One region of the Allobosea sp. BE125 genome, then DNA from elsewhere that is predicted to be linked to it. Evidence: predicted binding sites of a transcription regulator. Region 1 holds the regulator's gene; the other holds the start of a gene.
What was found. The regulator LexA, encoded in region 1, represses DNA repair genes until DNA is damaged. The targets are predictions, from matches to a motif close to TGTTCNNNNTGTGTTCNG.
Positions count from the first base shown of each region.

Region 2: a site for LexA is predicted at 2,095-2,112, ahead of J2Y55_RS27460 (YifB family Mg chelatase-like AAA ATPase). Genes of this name have one in related genera too.

Region 1 covers NZ_JAVDTY010000002.1:121,271-125,168, forward strand. The annotation lists gene J2Y55_RS05870 (molybdopterin molybdotransferase MoeA) at 1-1,196, shown strand, start outside; gene lexA (transcriptional repressor LexA) at 1,331-2,050, shown strand; gene J2Y55_RS05880 (ComEC/Rec2 family competence protein) at 2,044-3,898, opposite strand, start outside.
Region 2 covers NZ_JAVDTY010000016.1:54,881-58,778, forward strand. The annotation lists gene J2Y55_RS27455 (ATP-binding protein) at 1-297, opposite strand, end outside; gene J2Y55_RS27460 (YifB family Mg chelatase-like AAA ATPase) at 504-2,042, opposite strand; gene J2Y55_RS27465 (GNAT family N-acetyltransferase) at 2,233-2,742, shown strand; gene J2Y55_RS27470 (TIGR00645 family protein) at 2,803-3,369, opposite strand; gene msrA (peptide-methionine (S)-S-oxide reductase MsrA) at 3,483-3,898, opposite strand, start outside.

The DNA.
Region 1 (3,898 bases):
TCAAGGTCGCACTGCAGGCGCTGCTCGACAGCGTTCCCGCGCCCACGCCCGTCGAGACCGTTCCGCTCGCCTCCTGCGCCGGGCGCGTTTTGGGCGCCGATATCGTCGCGCTCAGGACGCAGCCGCCTTTCGCCAATTCCGCCATGGATGGCTACGCGGCCCGAGCCATAGATCTTACGCCGGCAAATGAGCTGCGTGTCATCGGCGAATCGGCGGCCGGGCGCGCCTTTGCAGGGACGGTCGGCGCCGGCGAGGCAATTCGCATCTTCACCGGCGCGCCTATGCCCGACGGTGCCGATACGATCCTGATCCAGGAGAATGCCGACGGTGTCGGCAGCGCGGTCATCCGCGTCCGCGAAGGGGCTGAGCCGGGGCGTTTCGTCCGCCCCGCCGGGCTCGATTTCCGCAAAGGCGACCTCCTCCTCCCGGCGGGACGCCGGCTCGACAGTGCTGCACTCGGCCTCGCGGCAGCAGCCGGACACCCTGCCCTGCCGGTTCGACGCAAGCCTCTGGTCGCGATCCTGGCGACCGGAGACGAGCTCGTCCTGCCGGGCGAAACGGTCGGGCCCGACCAGATCGTCGCCTCGAACAGCTATTCCTTGGCGGCGATCGTCGAGGAGCTCGGCGGAACGGCCTTCGATCTCGGCATCGCGCGCGACAATCATCCTGATCTCGCCGCCAAGATCGAGCGGGCGCGAGCAGCCGGCGCTGACGTGCTGATCACGCTCGGCGGCGCTTCGGTCGGGGCGCATGACCTTGTGCAGGAGGCCTTGAAGCGCCAGGGCATGGAGCTCGGCTTCTGGAAGATCGCGATGCGGCCGGGCAAGCCGATGATGATGGGACGGCTCGGGGCCATGGTCGCCGTAGGCTTGCCCGGTAACCCGGTCTCGTCGATCGTCTGCGGGCATCTGTTCGTGGCACCGCTGATCGAGGCGCTGCTCGGCATGCCCGATCCCGCGCGCGACCGCAGCGAGCCGGCGATCCTCGGAATCGATATGCCGGCTAATGATGAACGCGAGGATTATCTGCGCGCCGATCTTCAGCACATCGAGGCCGGTTGGCTCGCCAGCCCCTTCGCCAAGCAGGATTCCTCGATGCTGGGCAATCTGGCACGTGCTCGGGCGCTGGTCATTCGCCCGGCCCATGCAAAGCCGGCAAAAGAAGGCGCGCCCTGCCGGATCATCCGCCTCCGCTAGAGAAAGCGTTATCCGATCGGGTTGCGATGCAATCTGATCGGGTCCGGCTCTGGACTTGCTTGCGGAACACAACACGAACGTGTATGATGTTCGTGATTTGTTTCGAATTCGCGCCGCGGGCGCTGGCGGGGACCATGCTGACACGCAAACAATTCGAATTGCTCCGCTTCATCCAGGAACGCCTGCGTGAAAGCGGCGTGCCGCCCTCCTTCGACGAGATGAAGGACGCGCTCGATCTCCGCTCGAAATCCGGCATTCATCGCCTGATCATGGCGTTGGAGGAACGCGGCTTCATTCGCCGGCTGCCCAATCGCGCCCGCGCGTTGGAGGTGATCAAGCTTCCCGATGGCGTCGGCATGCCACAGGGCGGGCGGGCGCGCTTCAGCCCCTCCATCGTGCAAGGCGGGCTTGGCCAGGGCGGCGGCCTCGGCAAGGCGCGCCCGGCGCCCAGTCCCGAAGAGGATGCGCGGGCCACGATCGCAATTCCGGTGATGGGGCGGATCGCCGCCGGCACGCCGATCTCGGCGATCCAGAGCCGCAGCCATAGTGTCGCGCTGCCGGCGGACATGCTCGGCACCGGTGAACATTTTGCGCTTGAGGTGCGTGGCGATTCGATGGTCGATGCCGGCATTCTCGACGGCGACACCGTCGTCATCCGCCGGCAGGACACGGCCAATACCGGCGACATCATCGTGGCGCTGATCGATGACGAGGAGGCGACGCTGAAGCGCCTGCGCAAACGTGGCTCGTCAATCGCGCTTGAAGCCGCAAACCCGGCTTATGAAACCCGTGTGCTCGGCCCCGATCGGGTCAAGATCCAGGGCCGGTTGGTCAATCTGATGCGGCGCTACTGAAGCCGATCGGGCTCGGCTGCCACATCACCCGTATCGTTCCTCTCCGGCTGCCGCGTCGGGGGCGGCTGCGCGGGCCTTGGGCTTGTCACCGCGCGCTTGCGCATCCAAGGGCGATCGGCATCCTTCCGTTCTGCCTGGACCATACGCCAGCCGCCTGCAGTGCCGATGAGGGAGGTCGCGCCGTCGCGGCTCAGGGCCGTCCGGTCGACCAGCTTCGCTGCGCAGGGAGCCGACCAGGGTATCGGCGTGACGACGAGATCGGCGCGCAGGCAATCCTCGATGACGGCGAGCCGGTCTTTCGCATAGGCGATGCGGCGGCCATTGCGGGCAGTGACGACACAGCCTTGCGTATCGCAAGCCGCATTCTGGCGCAGGCTCGCATCCGTGGGCTGCCGCCCATCGCCATCGGCGGTGAGCCATTGTTGCAGCACGAAGCTGCTTGGCCGGCCGGCCAGAATGAAACGGTCGTCGGCTCCGCGCACGACGAGACCGGAACCGTCGCGTTCGATGACGATATCCGGCCGGTCCGGCTTGGCCGCAACCGTGACACCCATCACCAGCGGCACGATGGCGAGCAGCCGAAGCTTCGTGCTCCACAGCGTCAGCCAGAGCAATGTCATGGCGAGGCAGACCAGCGCGGCCTCGCCGAAGGCGGGAATGATCAGCGTCGAATGGTCGATCGCCGCGACCCAGTGGGCCAGCCGCAGCACCACCTCGGAGGCGGCGCCCATCAGCCACCAGGCCGGCCAGTCGAGGCCGAAGGGGTAGACCAGCACTCCGAACACCGCAGCCGGCATGACGAACAGCGAGACGAAGGGCAAGGCGAGCGCATTGCCGAGCAGCCCGAACGGATTGAAGGTCTGGAAATGATAGGCGCCGAACGGAGCCGTCGCCGCCGTCGCCAGCAGGGTCGTGATGACGGTGCCGCTGGCGGCGATCCAGAGTGGGCGCAGCGGCCAGGGCCATGGCGATGGCGGCGCGGTCTGATTGCGTTCCTCCCAGCGCTCGGCAAAGGCGATGAGCGCCGCGACCGCCCCGAACGACATCTGGAAGCTCGGCCCGAGCAGCGCCTCGGGCTCGCGCAGCAAGACGATGATGGCCGCCAAGGCAAGGTTGCGCATGCTCAGCGCCGGGCGGTCGATCAGGATTGCGCCGAGCATCACCAGCGTCATGATCAATGACCTGACGGTTGCGACGTCGGAGCCGGAGAAGATGCAATAGGCGGTTGCTCCGACCATGGCGGCAACGGCGGCAATCTTCTTGAGCGGCCAATGCAAGGCCAGCGTCTGCGAGAGCGCCAGCAGCGCCCGCACCAGCCAGAGGATCGTACCGGCGGCGAGCACCATGTGCAGGCCCGAAATCGAGACGACGTGGTAGATACCCGCCGCGCGCAGATCGGCATTGGTCGTTTCCGTGATCAGGCCACGCTTGCCGGTCACCAGCGCCGCCGCCATCGCACCGGCCTGCCCGCCACCGACGCTGGCGATGCGGGCGGTCAGGGCGTTGCGGGCGCGGTCGATCAGCACGGCTCTTGCGAGCTCGGGTGGAGGCGGGCCGGGCGCCGGCGTCAGCATGATCTTGCCGGGGATATTGCCGACCGCGCCGATGCCGCGAAAGAACGCGTCGCGGCCGAAATCATAGCCGCCCGGTCGCGCCGGACCAGGTGGCGGCAGAAGGCGCGCATTGGCCGTGATATGATCTCCCGGCGCGACTGTCTCCGCCTTGATGTTGACGCGGACGCGTTTGGGCCGTCGCTCCGCTTCGACGCCGGCTATCCCGGTGACCAGCACGACGAGGCGAGCGCCTGCATCGCGCGCCTCGACGGATTCGACATAGCCGGTGAGCTGG
Region 2 (3,898 bases), on a different contig from region 1:
GACCTCGGCCTCGCTCAAGCCGAGCAGGGAGGCATAGCCGGCATTGGCGTAGACGATCCGCTCGCCGTCGCGGCGCACGATCAGGTCGCCCTGCGCCTCGATCAGGCTGCGATAGCGCTCCTCGCTATCGGCCAGTGCCCAGAGCCGGTCGTTCAGTGTCTCGATGTCATGGGCGAGTTCGGTGGCCTGGCGCACGACGCGGTCGCGCTGCCGCGCCAGCTTGAGCGCGAACAGGATTGCGAGGATCGCCGTTGCGACCGCCATCCAGAATGCCAGCGCTGATGACAGGAAAACCATGTTCCCTGTGTATCATCGCCCTATTGAGAAAGAGTTGGTTGGACCGTCGAAGTTTAGCGATTGAACCGCATGAAACGTTCACCCTGCGGGTGTTCCGGAGACCGCACAACCCGCAGCCTCGCAAGTGAGCGCTGTCCGTAGCAGGCCAAGGTTTACGAGAAGGCCAAAGCTCGCGAGAAGGCCAAGGCCTACGAGAAGGCCAAGGCTCACGCCGCCTGCGCAACCTGGTCGATGCGCGAGCGGTAGGACAGGGCCTCCGCCAGATGGATACGCCCGACCTTGGGTTCGCTGTCGAGATCGGCCAGCGTGCGCGCGACCTTGAGGACACGGTGATAGGCCCGCGCCGTCAGGCGCATCGCGTCGGCGGCGTCCCTGAGCAGCTTGAGGCCGGCATTGTCGGGCCGCGCGATCTCGTCCAGCACCGTCGCCGGGCAGGCGGCGTTGGTCGAGATGCCGCCGAGACCGAGCGCCTCGAACCGCGCCGTCTGGAGCCGCCTTGCCGCGGCGACGCGGGCCGCGACCTCGGCCGAGCCCTCGCTCGGGCTCGGCAGGATCAGGTCGGACGCCGTGACCGCCGGCACGTCGATGGTGATGTCGATACGGTCGAGCATCGGCCCGGAGATGCGGCTCTGATACTGCGCCATGCAGCGCTCGTTCTGTTGGCGGCGACAGGCGAAGCCCGGCTCCGTCGCCTTGCCGCAGCGGCATGGATTCATCGCTGCGACGAGCTGGAAGCGGGCCGGGTAGACGGCGCGATGATTGGCCCGCGAGATCAGCACGTCGCCGGTCTCCATCGGCTGACGCAATGCGTCGAGCGCCTGCGCCTGGAACTCCGGCAATTCGTCGAGGAAGAGCACGCCGTGATGGGCGAGCGAGACCTCGCCGGGCTTGGCCTGCAATCCGCCGCCGACGAGCGCTGCCATCGAGGCCGAGTGATGCGGCGCGCGGAAGGGCCGCCGGTCGGTCAGGGCGCCGTCGGCGAGATGGCCTGCGACCGAGAGCACCATCGAGACTTCCAGCAATTCGCGCGGGTTCAGCGGCGGCAGGATCGAGGGCAACCGGCTAGCCAGCATCGATTTGCCGGCGCCGGGCGGTCCGTTCATCAGGAGATTATGACCTCCGGCCGCCGCGATTTCGAGAACCCGCTTGGCGCTCTCCTGGCCCTTGATGTCGGCGAGGTCGGGCAGGGAGCCCGATTGCCGCGCCACGGCGGGCTCGGGCCGCGCCATCACCTGCGTGCCCTTGAAATGATTGGCGAGCTGGATCAGCGAGCGCGGGCTGAGGATGTCGATATCGGCGGCGGCCCAGGCCGCTTCGGGGCCGGACGCCGCCGGGCAGATCAGCCCCTGGCCCCTGCCATAGGCGGCGATTGCGGCCGGCAGCACGCCGGCTACCGCCGTGATCGAGCCATCGAGCGCGAGCTCACCCAGGACCGTGTAGCCCGCCAGCGCATCTGCCGGGATCGCGCCGATCGCCGCCATCACGCCGAGCGCGATCGGCAGGTCGTAATGGCTGCCCTCCTTTGGCAGGTCGGCCGGCGCGAGATTGACGGTGATGCGCTTGGCCGGCAGCGCCAGCCCCGAGGCGATCAGCGCGGCGCGCACCCGCTCGCGGCTCTCGGCCACGGCCTTGTCGGGCAGGCCGACCAGGATGAAGGCGACGCCGCCTGGCGTCACCTGCACCTGCACATCGACGGCGCGCGCCTCGATGCCCTCGAATGCTACCGTCGTGACCCGCGTCACCATCTGCGCTGCCCCTTGCCCTTGCGTGAGGCTAATCGAGCTTCAAGTCTCACGCAAGAACATATCAGGAACTTATGCTCGCCGATTCATGCCGTGGCGGAATGCGGGCTGTCGCGCCGATGCGTCGGGCGCGCAACCAGGAGCGCGTATCCGCGCCATTGGCGGGGCGCATTGAAAGTGGTTCAAGTGCATCATGATCGAGACCGAACGCCTGCTGCTCCGCCCGCCCGTCCTGGACGATTTCGAGGCTTGCTATGCGCTGCTCTCCGACCCCGCGGTCATGAGCTTTATCGGCGGGCCGCTGTCGCGGGAGGAGAGTTGGCACCGTCTGCTGCGCTATGCCGGGCACTGGTCGCTGCTGGGTTATGGGCTTTTTGTCATCATCGAGAAGGAGAGCGGCCGCTTGCTTGGCCAGACCGGGCTCGCGGACTTCCATCGCGGCCTCGGCGAGATGTTCGATCCCTATCCGGAAGCCGCCTGGATCACCGCGACAGCGGCGCATGGCCGTGGCATCGCGGCGGAGGCCGTGGGCGCAGCCCATGCCTGGTTCGACGCCAATCGACCGCAGACCCGCACCGTCTGCATCATCAATCCCAACAATACGGCCTCAGTCCGGCTGGCCGGAAAGCTGGGCTATGCGCCTTTCGGGCAGGCGTCCTACAAAAGCGCTGAAGTCACCATGTTCGAGCGTATCCGGCCTTGAGCGGGCGGGCGGCAGGCTTGCCTGAAAAAGTGGGCACCGGTTTTTCGCATTGATCCGGCTCTAATGCCCGCCTTTGCCGCCATGCCCCTCGCCGGAGATCCTGTCGGTCCAGGCCATCACCAGCCCCGACACCACGAAGACGACATGGATCGCGACGAGCCACATCAGGTCGCGGTCGGAGGAGGCCTTCACATTCATGAAGGCCTTCAGCACCTGGATCGCCGAGATCGCGACGATCGAGGAGATCAGCTTCAGCTTGAGGCCGGAGAAGTCGATCTGCGACATCCATTCCGGCCAGTCGCGATGCGCCTTCGGGTCGATCTTCGAGACGAAGTTCTCATAGCCGGAGAAGATCACGATGACGATCAGCGAGCCCGTGAAGGTCAGGTCGACCAGCGAGAGCACACCGAGGATCACGTCGGATTCGGTCGCGGAGAAGACATGGCTGATGAAGTGCCAGGCCTCCTGCAGCGCCTTCACCAGCAGGCCGCCAAGCGCGACGACGAGCAGTACATAAAACGGCGCCAGCAGCCAGCGGCTGGCCGAGAGGAAGGTCTCCAGGACGCGCTCAGGGACTGATGGCGTGAAATCGGGCGCGGTCTCCGCTTCGGTCTGATGCTGTGCCATCCTGTGCCCTCTGATGTCCTCTCTCCTCCTGCCATGACGTGAAGAGGCCCCGCAGGCAAGCCTGCGGGGCCTCGTTCCGGTTGCGTCAGGCGGCTGCCGGAGCAGCGTTTTCGTCAGGCTTCGACACTGAGGCCGATCTGGCAGGCGACGCCGGTGCCACCCAATCCGCAATAACCGGCCGGGTTCTTGGCGAGATATTGCTGGTGGTAGTCCTCGGCGAAGTAGAATTCCGGCGCGTCGAGGATCTCGGTGGTGATAGGGCCATAGCCACGCTGGCTGAGCGCCTGCTGATAATCGGCCTTCGAGCGTTCGGCGGCCTCGCTCTGCGCGGGCGTGGTGACATAGATGCCGGAGCGATATTGCGTGCCGACATCGTTGCCCTGGCGCATGCCCTGGGTCGGGTCGTGATTCTCCCAGAAGGTCTTGAGCAGCATCTCATAGGGCAGCTTGCTGGGGTCGTAGACCACGCGCACGACCTCGTTATGCCCGGTCATGCCCGAGCAGACCTCCTCATAGCTTGGGTTCGGGG